DNA from 2 places in the Sinobaca sp. H24 genome. Region 2 is predicted to be linked to the other one. Evidence: riboswitches for the same ligand, from Rfam matches in the RefSeq annotation. Region 2 holds a riboswitch; the other holds the start of a gene.

Region 1 (7,915 bases), on a different contig from region 2:
AATATCGTAGGCAGTAACATTTTTAATATCTTATTTGTTCTTGGCGCCGCTTCTGCCATATCTCCATTAGCAGTAGACAGCAAAGTGTTTTTTGACGTCATATTAATGATTGTACTGACCGTTGTTCTTCTTATATTCTCCAGAACAAGCTTTACGATTGGACGCCGGGAAGGGTTGACGCTGGCAGTTTTTTATATTTTATACATGATCTACATCATTTTACGCAACTAAACACCCCAGTCCGCTCTCATGAGGGAGAGACTGGGGTGTTTTTCCTTTACCAGCTTAATAGTGAGCTGAGGGCGGTAATAGCAGCAGCATAAATAACAGCAGCACCGAGAAAAATGTACAGGTGGGTATGCTTCTCTGAAGGCATTTCTTTACTAATCACATTAAAAATCATCGCACCGGATGTAAAAGCAATCATTGAATCTACATACAATCCGGTGGAAGGACCTAACATTCCTGCTGTACAGCCGGCAATCGTAGCGGCACCCAGGATAAAGCGTCCATAGTGAAGGTGTAAATGTTTATTTTCAAGCCAGAGGTTATAGGAGATACCGATAAAATGAAGACCAATCGCGGTACCGTAGAACATAGCCTCTAATGTTTTCACGTCGGATGATACGACAATGTAAGTAACCATAAAAGTGTATAGAGCAAAAAATCCCGCTTCAACAAAGTAAAAACGGGTGGCACCATGGGTTTCTTCTTTTCGGTAATCGGCTAATTTATAAATTGTGAAATAAACCAGCAGGCCGATCAGACCCAGTACATATAGCTCCGATCCAAGTGGAGCGTCGCCCCCCAATTTGTTTTGCTCATCATGAAGAGTAGGAAGAATATATACAAAGACGTAAGCAATAGCGACACCACCGCACAGAGAGAGCCAACGCGAAGTTGATAGCTTTGTTTTGGAAATCACCTGATTGGCAAACAATTGAATGAGTAAAAACCCTATACCAATAATAATTGAATCGATCGTAATCATAAGCAGATTCTTTCTCCCTTGAATTTAGTCTGGCTGCTGACGGATACACAAACCGTCGTTTCTCATTCTTTCAGCTCACTAAATATAGCATAAACCTCTGTAAAGCAAGCAGACTATTTCCGAAAACGTCAAAAAAAGTGCACCACCCTGTATTCAGGTTGTGCGACGGTATTTTGGTAGAATATAACTTTTATATAACAGGGTCATATCCGCTGTTTTTGTGCAGAAATTCAGCAGCAAATGCTTTAGATGCCGCCGGTCTTCCGAAATAATAGCCCTGACCGTAAACACAAGCATGTTCTGTTAAAAAGGCGAGCTGTTTCTTTGTTTCAATGCCTTCTGCTAATGGAATAATATCCAACGATTCCGCCAGACTAATAATAGCCTCAATGATTTTTCTGTTTGATGCCACGTCCAGGTTCATCGTTAATGATTTATCAATTTTAATCATATCGACGGGGAAAGAAGCCAAATAGGAGAGGGAGGAGTAGCCGGTGCCAAAGTCATCAAGCGCGATCCGAATGCCTTCTTTTTTTAATGTGTGAAGCAAGTCAAGTGACTGCTTTTCCTGGCGGATAATCATACTTTCTGTTATTTCGATGATCAATTGTTCCGGCGGCACATCATAGTACCGGAGAAGCTTAATAATGTCTTCGGCCATCTGTTTATTTTCGAACTGCTGGGGAGAGATGTTTACAGCTAACTGGAAATTATCTTTTTCTCCTTTAATCCATTCTCCGGCGATACGAAAGCTTTCTTTCAGCACCCACCAGCCGATGTCTTCCATAAGGCCCGCTTTTTCGGCAATCGAGATAAATTCAGAAGGAGGCACATCACCTAATTGAGGGTGTTTCCATCTTAACAGCGCTTCAGCACCAATTAAACGGTTTGTATCCAGTTGTACCTGCGGCTGGAACAGTAGATGAAACTGCCTTTGCTCTACTGCCTGTTTCAATTCATTTTTCATATAAAAGCTACGTGTATACGTCCCAAGAATCTCCTGATTATAAAATTCAACCCGGTTTTTTCCTTTATTCTTAGCATCATACATAGCCAGATCCGCTTTGTTAAGAAGTTCTCCCATGTCACTTCCGTCTTCAGGATACATACTAACACCGGCGCTGAGTGTAAAAAAAATCTTATCTCCGTTGATCACGAGTCCACCGTTGTGACATTCTTTATAAATAAGCTGAAAAATGCTGCGGATATAGTCTTCTGTCAGTATCTCTTTTTCCTGCGGAAGCAGTACAACAAATTCATCTCCGCCAATTCGGGCTATCGTGCTTTGAGCAGGGAAATAAGATCTTAGGCAGCCGCTTATTGTTTGCAGTGCCCGGTCACCGGCCGCATGACCATATATATCATTAATCTGTTTGAAATAGTCAAAATCAAGATAAAGCACAGCTGTCCGGGGATGGTCCATGCTGCGCGTGGGAAAGTAATTAAAAATATAGGAACGGTTATAAAGCCCAGTCAGGGGGTCTTTAATTAAAGCTCCTTCGAGCGTGAGACTTTGATTAATAATATATCCCAGCATTTTCATAAGCCGGACGTCTTCTTCTGTGAACCGATACGCGTCCAGATCGAATACGCAGAGACTTCCAATCATCTCGTTCTCATCAGTAAAAATTGGAACGCCTATTAAAGAACCAGTACCTATAAAGTTAGTGATCACATGTTCTTTTGTAAGCGGGTGAAGGCTTAGATCATTAATAACCAGCGGGTTTTCTCCGCTCTCCGTTACCACCCGGCAGAACTCATAACGATAGTTCCGTGTTTCTCCTTCTTTAAGCAGTTTGTATCTTCGGTTGAACACACGACGTATTGTATTAACGGTTCCGTTGGAAGTAGAAAAAAAGACCGTGTTTGACTGCAGGGAAGTGCTCAAGTAATCAATCGCTTCCGAAACGATATGGTCAAGCTTTTCCGTATAATTAATTTCGGTGAACTGCATCATTCTTTCTCCTTTAAACGCTTTATTACCGGTACCCCTTACCTTAAATCATATGGAATAGGCAACATAACTTATTCGTATAGTTACTCTTATTCTATCACAGTGAACTTAATAAAAAGTCAAATAAAGATTATAATTGGTTAATCGTGATATAATAGTATTAAGAGAATATTCCTGCTTTATTAAGAGGTAACCTGACTTTTTAGAAGGGAGGTGGCAAAGATGACTGCTCCTGAAAAAGAAAAAAAGGGTACCATTCGTGATGAAATAAAAGAATACGAGCTTGAAATTGACCGCATGATCAACGAAGGCTTTGCCGGCGGACGTATCATTGACATAAAGAAAAAGCGTCCGAAAGATAAAACAGCAGGCGCCGAAGATTCATAACTAATAATGAAAACCGGTCCTCGTAGAGAGAGCCGGTTTTATTTGGAGGAAAAAATGAAAAGCTGTATTTATGATACGTTGATGGCACCACTTGAACAGGTCAAGCTTAAGCAGATCCGCAGAGATATGCTTGCCGGTGTAAAAGGAAACGTTCTCGATATTGGCTCAGGTACAGGAGCATCGATGCCTTACTACAGACAGGCGGAAAGTGTGACCTTCCTGGAGCCGGACGAGGGGAAGCTGAAACGAATCTCCCGCCGTACAGCGCTGCCACACGTATCCTATTATATGGCACAGGCTTCTGCAGAGAATATGCCATTTTCTAACGATACGTTTGATGAAGCCGCCGCTTTTCTTGCTTTTTGTACCATTCCGGATCCCATTCGTGCGTTACATGAAACCGCGAGAGTAGTGAAACCCGGGGGACGGATACAACTTTTGGAACACGTTCGTATGGACAGCCACCCGAGAGCGGCAAGGATTCAGGATATTCTAACACCGGCCTGGGAGCGGGTGGCGGAAGGATGCCAATTAAACCGGTCGACCCGGCATCTTGTGGAAAAAAGCCCGCTTCGTCTGGAACGTGTCCAATCATTATACGGCGGTCTGGTCCTTATACTGGAAGCGTATGTGCCGTTCTAAATTATTCCTCGGACGTCAGCTCATTTACAAGGATATCCAGCTGTTTCTCCATGGACACACCGTCATTAAACCAAAACTCTTTATGATCTACCATATGAATTTGATCGTTTTCATAAGCAGGCAGGTTTTTCCAGATCGAGCTTTCCATCAGTTCCTCTGCTTCCTCTACGCCGCCTTCTTCATATACTGTGACAAACATATGATCCGCTGCATATTCAGGGAGGGCTTCAAGAGAAAGGGCGGCAAATTGCTCGCCGGTATCAATCACTTCCTCCTGCACAAGGTCTGGAGCAGGGAGCTCAAGCGTTTCGTATAAGTTATACGTTCCGCGCCCCGGGGTGGTGTGGACATATATTTCTTTAGCAGACAATTCATACATGCCGACTGTTTCCCCAGACTCAATAATATCGTTTATCTGTTCTTTCGCATCCTCTCCCTGCTGTTCGTAGGAGGAAATCCATTCTTCGGCTTCTTCTTCGCGGTCCAGCAGCTCACCAAAGTGAGCGACTTCTTCTTTTGCATCCATTTCCGCCCACGGTACGGTGATCGTCGGGGCGATCTGCTCGAGCTGACTAATTACATTTTCCTCTAAATATGTAGGAGCCACGATAAGATCAGGTTCCATCTCCAGTACTTTTTCAACAGAAGGATCACCAACATCTTCTGCGTCAGCAAGTTCCTCTTCCAGATGATTGGAGTTGTTTTTTAACGTGGAGTCGATTCCGATTGGTTCAATGCCTAATGCAAGAAGGTCTCCTGCAAACTGAAGCGCGATAACACGTTCTGGATCTGCCGGAATTTCCACTTCACCGTTACCGGCTGTTACGGTTCTCATACCGCCGTCTGCTTCTTCTGTTTCCTGCGCACTGCTGTTTTCCTCAGAATCACTGCTGCCGCAGGCAGCAAGAAAAAGCACAAAGCAGAACAGAAAGGCTGAAAAACCTGCCTTTTTAATATACATTAACATCCACCATCCTTTATTGATATTGAAAATCATTATCATTTAAAAATATAGCAGGAAATTCTTTCCTTGTCTACATGCAATATGCAGTTGACTTCAAGTGAGGACCACGATATATTCAAAGATATAAACCGATCGGCAAATGACAGCAGTGGGAGAGACCGGAGGGTACCAATCCGGCACCGAAGGAGCAATTCGCCAAAAAGGCCTTGGCGGTTAAACTCTCAGGTAAACTGACCGCTGCCGGATGCACCTCTGGAGAGAGCCTGCGGGCCACCAAAGGGGAGCTTCGTTCAAGAAGCTAATCTCTCAGGTAAAAGGGACAGAGGAAAGGCAGAAGAAATTCTGGCTTTCCTCTGTCCCTTTTTTGTATAGTAAAGCATTACCGAGGCAGAGGAAACGCTGAATCCTAAGAGGAGCGTGGATTTAATGGGATTTAACAGCTGTTTTGATATTATTGGACCGATTATGGTGGGACCATCCAGTTCCCATACCGCAGGTGCCGTATCCATCGGAAGGTTTGTTTATGAGTGGCTTGGCGGAGTTCCGGACTGGACAGAGATTATGCTTTATGGATCGTTTGCAGATACGTACCAGGGACATGGCACGGATAAAGCAATAGTAGGAGGACTTCTTGGTATGGAGGCTGCATCCCACAGCATACGTGAGTCGAAGCGTTATTCCATAAAAGAAGGACTTGTCGTTAAGATGAATCCCAGAACAGACATAGGATGGGAAGGGCATCCAAACACGGTCCATATTCATGCAAACCGCTCCGGATATTTTACAGCGATAGAAGGTGTTTCAATCGGAGGAGGTCTTTCCGAAATAAGGAGCATCAACGGCGAAGCGGTTTGTATCGACATCCCGGCAGACAGTAATATTAAACAAATAGCTGATACTTATAAAAGCAGATTGGCTGGCCGACTATGACAACAGAACGAATGAAAGATATCGTCAACGCGGCTGAAGCAGATTACCTATCCATTGGAGAGTGGATGCTGAACAGGGAAGTTTCACGCTCCGGCAAAACGAAAGAAGCTATTCTTCTGCAAATGAGAGAACGGCTGCACGTTATGAAGAAGGCCGTACGCCAGGGCATCACGAATACAGAGGAGTCAGAAAGCGGCCTTTCCGGCGGCGATGCCGCCCGAATGCAGCACTATACGCAGCAGAACGTGCCTTTATCTGGAAAATTAATCAGCGACGCGATGCTGTTTGCCATGGCCACCTCGGAAAGCAACGCCCGGATGGAAGTTATTGTAGCAACACCTACTGCCGGATCCGCGGGTATTCTTCCCGGAATCCTGCTGTCACTCGAAGAGAACCAGCATATCAGCGAGAACCAGATAACGATGGGCTTGTTTTCAGCAAGTGCCATTGGCTATGTGTTTGCCAATCATGAGATGATCTCCGGTGCTGCCGGCGGCTGTCAGGCAGAAATCGGCTCGGCCGCAGCAATGGCAGCCGGTACAATTGTAGAAATAAAAGGGGGGACTCCCACTCAGGCCTCCGATGCGGTGGCGATAGCGATGAAATCACTGCTCGGTCTTGTATGTGATCCGGTAGCCGGCCTCGTAGAAGTCCCGTGTGTAAAGCGTAATGTCATCGGCACTTCGATTGCATTCAGCGCTGCTGACATGGCATTAGCCGGTATTCAAAGCCGCATTCCGTGTGATGAAGTTATTGATACAATGCACCGCATTGGAAGCAGTATGCCTGGTTCGTTGAAAGAAACGTCCAAGGGCGGATTGGCAGTAACGCCGGCCGGACAGCGAGCGGCTTCTGCGATGGCGGAAAGACCCTGTTCTTTTTAACAGTGCAGGAGGGAAATGCTTTCTTTTCTATGATATGATTAAACACACATGAGTTCGCTTGGAAAAGGAGGATGGCTATGGATCTGATTTTATGGTTGTCAATTATTGGTGCGCTGCTTGTTGGTGTTGCGATGCACCGGATCGAGCGAAGCAAAAACGCAAAAAAACGGCATAAAAGCCGCGGCCGGATGCGCACCCGCCGCATCCGCTGAATGCCAGGCTTCCTGGATATACTATTTTTTTCAAAAAAAGCCCGGTTCCTCTTAGTAGAGGAACCGGGCTTTTAGGTGCAGACAGCTTTAGAACGTAACGTCTTGTCCGTAATAAGCAGCTTCGTACAGTTTTTTCATCTGATCTTCGGATGTTTCACGAGGATTTGTACCGGTACATGGATCACCGACAGCATTTTTCGCCATTTCTTCTACATGAGAAGTAAATGTCGCTTCATCAAGACCCCATTTTTGCAGGCTGGAAGGAATATCCATCTGTACATTCAGGTCACGAACCCATTCGATCAATGAGTCTGTCAGTTCTTCTGATGTCGTGCCGTTCAGGCCGAGGCGCTTTGCGATAACAGCGAAACGATCTGCTGAAACAGAACGGTTGAACTGCATGACGTACGGCAGGTAAATGGCGTTGGCAAGACCGTGGGCAATGCCGAACGTTGGACCGCTTTTGTGAGCCAGGCTGTGGGCGTTACCGAGTACGGCGTTGGCAAATGCCATGCCGGCCATTGCCTGTGCATAATGAACCTGTTCGCGGGCTTCTTTGTTGCCGTCGTATGAACGAAGCAGGTCATTCTTTAGTATTTCTGCGCCTTCTAATGCCAATGCATCGGTAAATACTGTGCGAGGCTTGGCTACATACGCTTCGATGCAGTGTGTCACGGCATCCATTCCTGTATTAGCTGTTACATCCTTTGGCATTTGATCTACTGTCATTGGATCAATAATGGCAATATCCGGCGTCAGTTCAAAGTCAGCCATTGGATATTTGATATTTGTTTCCGCGTCTGTCACTACAGACAGGTTGGAAATCTCAGAAGCACTTCCGCTTGTAGTTGGAATACCGATGAACTTCGCTTTGCCGCGCAGGCGTGGAAGTTCAAATGGTTTGGTTGCATCTTCAAACGTAAGCTCCGGATGCTCATAGAATACCCACAT
Region 2 (7,915 bases):
TATTGTGCCGATTGGAAAAGATACAGGAATGAGCGAAGAAGTGGCGGAGATTGAAAAAGTGTTAAATAAATATACAGATAAAATTGACGTCCAGCTCACCCCGATGAGCACATTAATTGAAGGAGATATCAAAGATCTGCTGTCCGTCATAGAAGAAATTCATGAAGTTCCTTTTACGCGGGGAGCCCAGCGGGTATCTACGAATATCCGAATAGATGACCGTCGTGATAAAGAAGGAAAGCAAATGAAAAGAAAAATAGAATCTGTCCAAAACAAAATGTAAAAAAATAACGGCTGTTCTGCATAATTCTGCAGAGCGGCCGTTATTTTATAAATCAAAATTTTAATAGGTATAAAGAATTATATAAAAGTAAAAAATTTGAATTTATTTCATTCGAAAGCTTTTCAAATTTTAACAGATAGAGTACACTAAGATTATTCTAATGGAAAGCAGGTGACTCATTGATTGCAGGATATTGAAAAACAGAGCAGGCTGCTGATAAACAAAGCACTGGCGCTGCATGCTTCAGATATTCACTTTCACCCGAAACATAAAGAAACGGCAGTTCTTTTCCGGGTAAAAGGCAAGCTGCATTTCAGCCACGCTATATCAACCAATCAGTCTGACAGATTAACCGCTCATTTCAAGTTTAGAGCAGGCATGGACATAGGCGAACAGAGGCGTCCCCAAAACGGCTCGATATTTATCCGCCACACTTCTCCGGCCGTTCATCTACGTTTTTCTACGATTCCTTCCCAGTTTAAAGAAAGCCTTTCTATTCGTATTCTTCCCCAGAATGCCGGTCAAACGATGAAATCTTTATCTTTTGACGCAAGTATTAGACAGCAGTTTACCTCCCTTATGAACAAACCCAACGGTATGATTGTATTAACAGGCTCTACAGGGTCAGGAAAGACGACGACTCTTTACACATTAATGAATGAAGTAAAGAAACAAGTGCGTGTTATCAGCATTGAGGATCCGGTGGAAATCAAAAATGATGCTTACATACAAATGAGCGTCAATACAAAAGCAGGACTGACCTATGCAGAATTATTAAAAGCTTCTCTGCGTCAGGATCCGGATGTTATTATGGTAGGCGAAATCCGCGATGCGGAAACTGCACGTCTCGCTGTTCGGGCGGCTTTGACAGGCCACTTGGTGTTAACGACGATGCATGCTAAATCACCGGTGAGTGCGCTGCAGCGGTTTTACGATTTCGGGTGCACCGATCTCGATTTAAAAGAAACACTCCTTGCGGTCTCCACGCAGAAGCTGGTACTTCGTTACTGCAGCTGGTGCGCTCCATCCCCATGTTCTCCTCATTGTTCCCATCACCAGCATTCTTCCAGATTTCCTATTTATGATATGTTATCCGGCTCCAGCCTGAAAGCGGCTCTTGATCATCCCATTCGAGCATCCCGACAGCGCAGTCCGTCATACCGTCATCAGTTAACGAAAGCTGCGGCTGTTCAACTGCTTCCGTCTCATTACTTCGTAAACGAGGAGGAACGCAGTGAAGGATAAGTGGAAAAAGAAAGAAAAAGCAGTGTTTCTGGAAAAATGCGGAGAACTGCTGACAAACGGTTATACCCTCGATCAGGCTCTTCATCTGCTCACATGGGAGCAGCCTCTTCACATTAAAGAAAATGTCGATTGGATGATAAACGAGTTAAAAAGAGGCAGTTCTTTTCATGACCTTCTGGGTCCACTCCACTTTCCGGCTGATGTCACCGCATTTGTTTATTTTTCAGAACAGTCAGGGACGCTCAGCCGGGGGTTGGAAGACGCCGGCAGGCACTATGCAAGAAGACTTGACGTTTTGCATGAACTAAAGAAAATGTCGATGTATCCTCTGCTTTTAATTTGGATTCTTTTTATGATTGGATTTGTAATGCTTCAGTATTTATTCCCTCAGTTTGAACAGCTTTTCACCTCGCTGCATGTAGAGCTTCCTTTTTTTACAAATGCCGTATTTATAGGTGTGCGCTCCGCTCCTTATTTTCTCATTCCTCCACTTGCAGGAGGCATTCTTCTAATGTTTTGGTGGGCGGTCTTCTACAGGCGTATGTCCCCGACAAAAAAAATGGAGATTCTTCTGCGGATACCCTTTCTTTCCTCTTATATAAAATTATTTCTTACCCAGTATTTTTCATTTCAAATGAGCAGCCTGCTGAAAGGAGGACTGTCTATACATAATGCCTGCCTCGTATTTGAAAAACAGGATCATTTTTTATTTTTTCAGGAACAGGGCCATGCATTAAAAGAACGTTTGAGGGAAGGCCAGCCTTTAGCCGACGCGCTGGAGGCCCTGAAAGTTTTTCAGGAAGAGATGAAATTCGTTATCTCCCACGGCCAGGCTTCCGGAAAGCTGGGAAATCATTTATCGTTTTACAGCGAAAGGCTTCTGCAGATTCTCGAGGAGCGGGTAAAAAAAGCTGTGATGATTTTTCAGCCTGTATTATTTTCGATTGTCGGCTTTATCGTTCTCAGCTTATTTCTTGCTGTGTTTTTACCAATGTTTGAACTAATGAATGCTATTTAAAGGAGAGATCAGTACATGCCGGTTATAACAGAAAAAGTACCCTTTGCAGAAGAAGAATTTATTCAGCTGCAGGAAAAAGTAACAAAGCTCGAGCAGATTCAGGAAGAAAATATTCAGGCCCTGTTGAAAATTATCATTCAAAGGAGAAGTGGAGTATGAAAAAAAGGTATGAGAAAGAAGCTGGCTTTACGATGGTGGAAATGCTGATTGTGCTGCTGATTATTACCGTTCTTTTATTAATTGCTATTCCAAATGTAGTCACAAACAACGGAGTAGCACAAAACAAAGGATGCGATGCTACGATTAAGCTTCTTGAATCCCAGGCAGCGGCGTACGCAGTCGAATTTAATAAAGCACCTGCTTCGCTGAGTGAACTTCAGGAGGCGGAATATGTCGATAGAATCACATGCCCGGATGAATCCACTCTTGTGTTGGAAAACGGGAAGGTACGCAAGGGGTCTTAATGGCAGCCGTTTTAAATGAGAAGGGGCATACGATGGTAGAAATGCTCATTGTTCTAGGTATGCTGGTCATATTTACCGCCTGGCCGATTCATAGTCTTTATACGTTTTATCAAGAAAAAGAAATCCAGCGGTTTTTGTACACCCTTGAAGAAGATTTGTTATTCGCCCAGCAGTATGCATATTCTCATGAAGAGGTGACCCATTTTCTATTTGATTCAAACTCTCAGTCCTATCACATTAAGCCGTTTCATTCCCCGGCGGCCGCATCGAAACAAATGCCTCCCGGTGTGTATATAGAAAGTGCAAGTTTAAAAGAGTCGGACATTGTCTTTACGGCAGCCGGAAATATCCGCCGGCCTGGAACGTTAACGATTGATACGCCGAACAGGCGGTACAAACTCGTTTTTCTCCTCGGCAGCGGGAGGTTTTATATTGAACCAATCTAATAAAGGTTTTACGCTTCTCGAATCTACGGGTGCCCTTGCTTTAATTCTTCTTGCCGGCTTATTTGTCCTTCCTTTATATATTACTGCGGCTGTAGAAATTCGTTCCGTGCAGGAAGAACAAAAAGCACTGGCTGTGCTGGAAGAAGAGGCATGGCTCGTTAATACAGCAGAGGTTACAAAACAGCCCTACCAGACCCAAAGTCCAAAAGGCATATACACATTACGAACTTATGAAGAACAGGGCGGCACGACGGTCTGTGTAGAATGGGAGGCGCAAAATAAACGAAACACGGAAAAATGTCTGCATGTATACGGATAAAGACTCAGGGTTTACCCTTATTGAAACAGTACTTTCCCTCTCCATAACGCTTATTGTTATCGTTTTAATTATTCCACTAATAGGCGTATTCTCAAGTGATGTAGTAAAAGGAAGGCAGGATATACCTGTGTTTTTCCAACAACTTAAAACGGATTTTGACTACGCGCATCAATTAGAAGTAGGAAACGGCAGGCTGGTGATAAAAGAGTCTGTCGATACGCGTCTCTATGAACAACGGGGCGACCGGATTGTAAGGAGGAAAAATAACGAAGGGTTTGAAATTGTTCTTCAGAATGTGGAAAACTTTCACGTAGAACCAAGAGAGTATGGGGCATATATTACCGTAACAGAGAAAAATGGACGCACATGGGAAACAGCAGCAGGATTCCGGCTGTCAATTATAGGGAGGGATGACGGTTGGATCAAAAGGGTGGAATGATGCCGATAGCAGCTGCTGTATGTGCTCTCTGTGCGGGACTGGTGCTGCTCATGGTTGGGAGCTATGCAGTTCACAAAACAAAACGCTGCTCTGCATGAACAAAGCATCCAACTGGAATGGATGCTTCAAAATGCAGAAAAGAAATGGTATCAGGAAGGAAAACAGCCGGGAGAACAAGAGTATGTGTTTCCAACGGGAGAGGCGGTCGTGGTCTCAACCATTACCGGACCCGGGACGTCCCGCGTGATGATTTCAGCAGAGCTCGAGGGCGGAGAACGGAGAAGTCATTCCTTTTCTTATGAATCCGCACAGGAAAGCTTTGAAAGCATTTACAAATAGAAGTTTTCTGCTATATACTATATACAACTACTCTTATTTACAGGGCATACATACTAGCGCTAAAGATAAGAAAAGGGGGTATGTTGAATGGATCGCATGTTTCGGGTGATTTCTTTTTGGACGACTGTATTTGCAGTGCTTTTCTTTGTAGGGGACATGTTTCAAATGGCTCTGCTCTTTTTCGCTCAGACCGCCGTTTTTCTTGGATTAGGTTTTATGAATTTATCTGAAAGAATGTATGTTTATATTTTCGGCATTTACTTAACTGTCTTTTTTGTAGGGTTTACCTATTACACGACTTTTATGATGGAAACTGGTTTTCATTAAAAAGCAGATAAACTCTTTTCAAGCAGAAAGGCTCTCCTTTGGAGAGCCTTTTTGCATGGCGTACATTATTTTTAAGAAAATCCATGAAGAAAAGGATTGGATGTCATTTCATTTCCGATGGTCGTCACATTTCCGTGGCCGCAGGCAACTGCGGTATCTTCAGGAAGAGGCATAAGGAAATCATTAATGCTTTTGATCAGTGTTTCGTAATCTCCTCCGGGCAGATCTGTTCTGCCAATCCCATTTTCAAAGAGCACGTCTCCTGAAAATACCGTTTCGGTCTCTTTATGATAAAAAGAGACGCTGCCGGGGGAATGGCCGGGAGTATGAAATAGGCTGAAGTGAAAAGAACCTGCTTGAAGTTCGGATTCTTTAGTAATAAACACATCGGCAGGCTCCGCTTTTATGGTGGCCCCGCCAAGAAAACGGGAGGATCCATTTTTTTCGGGATCCGTAAGCCAGTCATTTTCTGTTTCGTGCAGATACACCGGGATGTTCCATTTTTGACGAACATCTTCAACCGCACCAATATGGTCAAAGTGGGCGTGGGTTAATAAAACAGCCTGTGGGCGGAGATCGTTTTCAATCAGCCAGGTATTTAAGATATCCCCGTGGCCGCCGGGATCAAAAATAACAGCCTCTTTATTTTCATTAAATAAAACATAACAATTCGTCTGTAGAGGGCCTAACGGTATTTGTTTCCAATCCATAGCAGGAATGGCTCCTTTCGTTTCGCAGTCTATTAGTTATTGTACGCCAAAAAAAATATAGGTGCAAAATAAGAAAACAAACGGTATAATTAAAGCAATATCATAATTATTTGAAAAATGTAAATAGACTACTGTACATATTAAAGGGGGTAGGCTGCATGGCTATAGGTATAACACTTTTAATAGTGGCAATCCTGTGTGCTCTCGCTGTAGTAAGGGAAATAAAGCGCCGTAATTTTTTCGCTGTCGGTTTTGCAGGAGTTGCTTTTCTAGTTTTTGGATGGTTTTCCGTTATGACGATAATAAGCGGAGCACCGAGTATATAAAGTGAATAATGACGGATGACGATAAAGGGAGAGCCCGCATATAAAGAAGCGGCGCCGAAGGAGCAAACTGCAGCAGCGGTGAATCTCTCAGGCAAACAGACTTTTATCCGACGAATCTCTGGAGAGCGCCCGTTCAAACGGGCCACCCACGAAGACAGTCTCACATAGAGATGAAACTTTCTGGTTTTAGGACAGAGAAACCCCATGTCAGGGGTTTCTCTGTCTTTTTGTTTTATAAACGAAGGAGGATGCATATGCCATTACGAACACCGCTTTACCCACTTTATGAAAAGTACGGCGCAAAGATAACGGATTTTGGCGGCTGGGAGCTGCCGGTCCGCTTCAGCAGCATTAAAGAAGAGCATGAAGCTGTAAGAACGAAGGCGGGACTGTTCGATGTGTCTCATATGGGAGAAGCAATCGTAGAGGGGCAGGGAGCAGCAGCTTTTCTACAGAAGATGCTTACAAATAATCCGGAAGCGTTGGAAAATGGCAAAGCGATGTACACTTTTTTATGCAATGAAGACGGAGGTACAGTAGATGATCTTCTGGTTTATCAGCTGAATGAGGAAAAGTATTTTCTTGTCCTAAATGCAGCCAATACATCAAAAGACATAAACTGGCTTACCACCTATGCCGGCCCGGATGTTCAAATCAAAGATATATCATCAGAAACGGCTCTTCTTGCTCTGCAGGGACCAAAGGCAGCAGAAATACTGCAGACTTTAACAAAAGCAGATTTAGATGAAATCAGACCGTTCCGCTTTCTCGAAAAGGCGGATATCGCCGGATACCGGGTGCTCGCCAGCCGTACCGGCTATACCGGAGAAGATGGATTTGAGCTTTACTGCCGGTCCGAAGATGCTGAGGGGCTATGGGAAACGCTGATGAGCGCGGGCAGTACCCACGGCCTTGTGCCGGCTGGTCTCGGTGCCAGAGACACGCTTCGATTTGAAGCAAAGCTTCCCTTGTACGGGCAGGAATTATCTGACACTATTTCTCCGCTGGAAGCGGGAATGGGTTTTGCAGTAAAGCTGAAGGATTCCCGTGAATTCATAGGAAAAACAGCACTGCAAAAGCAGAAAGATAACGGAATTCCGCGAAAACTGGCCGGTATTGAAATGATTGATAAAGGCATTCCCCGTACCGGATACATTGTATTTTCCACTGATAATAAAGAGGTAGGATTTGTGACTTCCGGGACACAGTCGCCGACTCTTGGCAAAAATGTCGGTCTCGTTTTAATGGAAACCGAAGCTGCGGAGATAGGCAGTGAAGTTATTGTAGATGTTAGAGGCAAGAATAAAAAAGCAAAAGTCGTACCGGTCCCGTTTTATAAAAAAGGATAAGAAAGAGGAGGAATAGGAATGGATTTTCGCTATCTGCCTATGACAGAAACCGATAAACAGGAAATGCTCAAAACCATAGGGGTTTCCACTACAGAAGAACTCTTTGCTGATATTCCTGAAAAGATACGCTATAAAGGGGAAATGAAACTGCGTGCCCCATTAAATGAAACGGCATTAATGAAAGAGCTCCAGCAGTTGAGCGATAAAAACGCTGATCTTCAGTCGTACCCTTCCTTTTTAGGAGCGGGGGTTTATGATCACTACATTCCTTCCATTGTTGATCATGTGATCCGGCGTTCAGAATTTTACACAGCCTACACGCCTTACCAGCCGGAAATTTCCCAGGGGGAACTGCAGGCAATTTTTGAATTTCAAACGATGGTATGTGAATTGACAGGGATGGATATTGCCAACTCGTCTATGTATGACGGCCATACCGCGCTGGCCGAAGCGGCACTGGTTGCAGGAAGCCAGCACAAAAGCCCATCGCGGAAAATTTTAGTATCGGAAGGCGTTCATCCGGAATCGCTGCATGTAATAGAAACGTATGCCTCCGGACCTGGGATCGTGGTAGAGACTATTCCGCTTACGGATGGAAAAACAGATATGGATGCACTGGAAAAACAGATTGATGAACATACGGCCGGGGT

What was found. Region 2 has a riboswitch for glycine ahead of gcvT (glycine cleavage system aminomethyltransferase GcvT). Riboswitches for the same ligand answer to the same signal wherever they lie in the genome.
Region 1: linked by a shared signal. The riboswitch ahead of MMY81_RS29340 (serine dehydratase beta chain) and the one ahead of gcvT (glycine cleavage system aminomethyltransferase GcvT) in region 2 are both predicted to bind glycine.

The regions. Positions count from the first base shown of each region.
Region 1 covers NZ_JALBWT010000043.1:19,678-27,592, forward strand. Annotated here, with positions in the region: partial or broken gene MMY81_RS29310 (calcium/sodium antiporter) at 1-231, shown strand, start outside; gene MMY81_RS29315 (hypothetical protein) at 278-991, opposite strand; gene MMY81_RS29320 (bifunctional diguanylate cyclase/phosphodiesterase) at 1,182-2,948, opposite strand; gene MMY81_RS29325 (hypothetical protein) at 3,168-3,332, shown strand; gene MMY81_RS29330 (class I SAM-dependent methyltransferase) at 3,387-3,974, shown strand; gene MMY81_RS29335 (ABC transporter substrate-binding protein) at 3,976-4,935, opposite strand; glycine riboswitch at 5,078-5,185, shown strand; glycine riboswitch at 5,188-5,264, shown strand; gene MMY81_RS29340 (serine dehydratase beta chain) at 5,365-5,868, shown strand; gene sdaAA (L-serine ammonia-lyase, iron-sulfur-dependent, subunit alpha) at 5,865-6,752, shown strand; gene MMY81_RS29350 (hypothetical protein) at 6,824-6,964, shown strand; gene MMY81_RS29355 (iron-containing alcohol dehydrogenase) at 7,052-7,915, opposite strand, start outside.
Region 2 covers NZ_JALBWT010000002.1:132,629-140,543, forward strand. Annotated here, with positions in the region: gene MMY81_RS03800 (MTH1187 family thiamine-binding protein) at 1-283, shown strand, start outside; gene comGA (competence type IV pilus ATPase ComGA) at 467-1,528, shown strand; gene comGB (competence type IV pilus assembly protein ComGB) at 1,518-2,546, shown strand; gene MMY81_RS03815 (hypothetical protein) at 2,562-2,705, shown strand; gene comGC (competence type IV pilus major pilin ComGC) at 2,702-3,010, shown strand; gene comGD (competence type IV pilus minor pilin ComGD) at 3,010-3,456, shown strand; gene MMY81_RS03830 (hypothetical protein) at 3,443-3,775, shown strand; gene MMY81_RS03835 (competence type IV pilus minor pilin ComGF) at 3,762-4,214, shown strand; gene MMY81_RS03840 (hypothetical protein) at 4,278-4,553, shown strand; gene MMY81_RS03845 (DUF2626 domain-containing protein) at 4,641-4,880, shown strand; gene MMY81_RS03850 (MBL fold metallo-hydrolase) at 4,952-5,590, opposite strand; gene MMY81_RS03855 (DUF2759 domain-containing protein) at 5,749-5,916, shown strand; glycine riboswitch at 5,932-6,029, shown strand; gene gcvT (glycine cleavage system aminomethyltransferase GcvT) at 6,171-7,265, shown strand; gene gcvPA (aminomethyl-transferring glycine dehydrogenase subunit GcvPA) at 7,284-7,915, shown strand, end outside.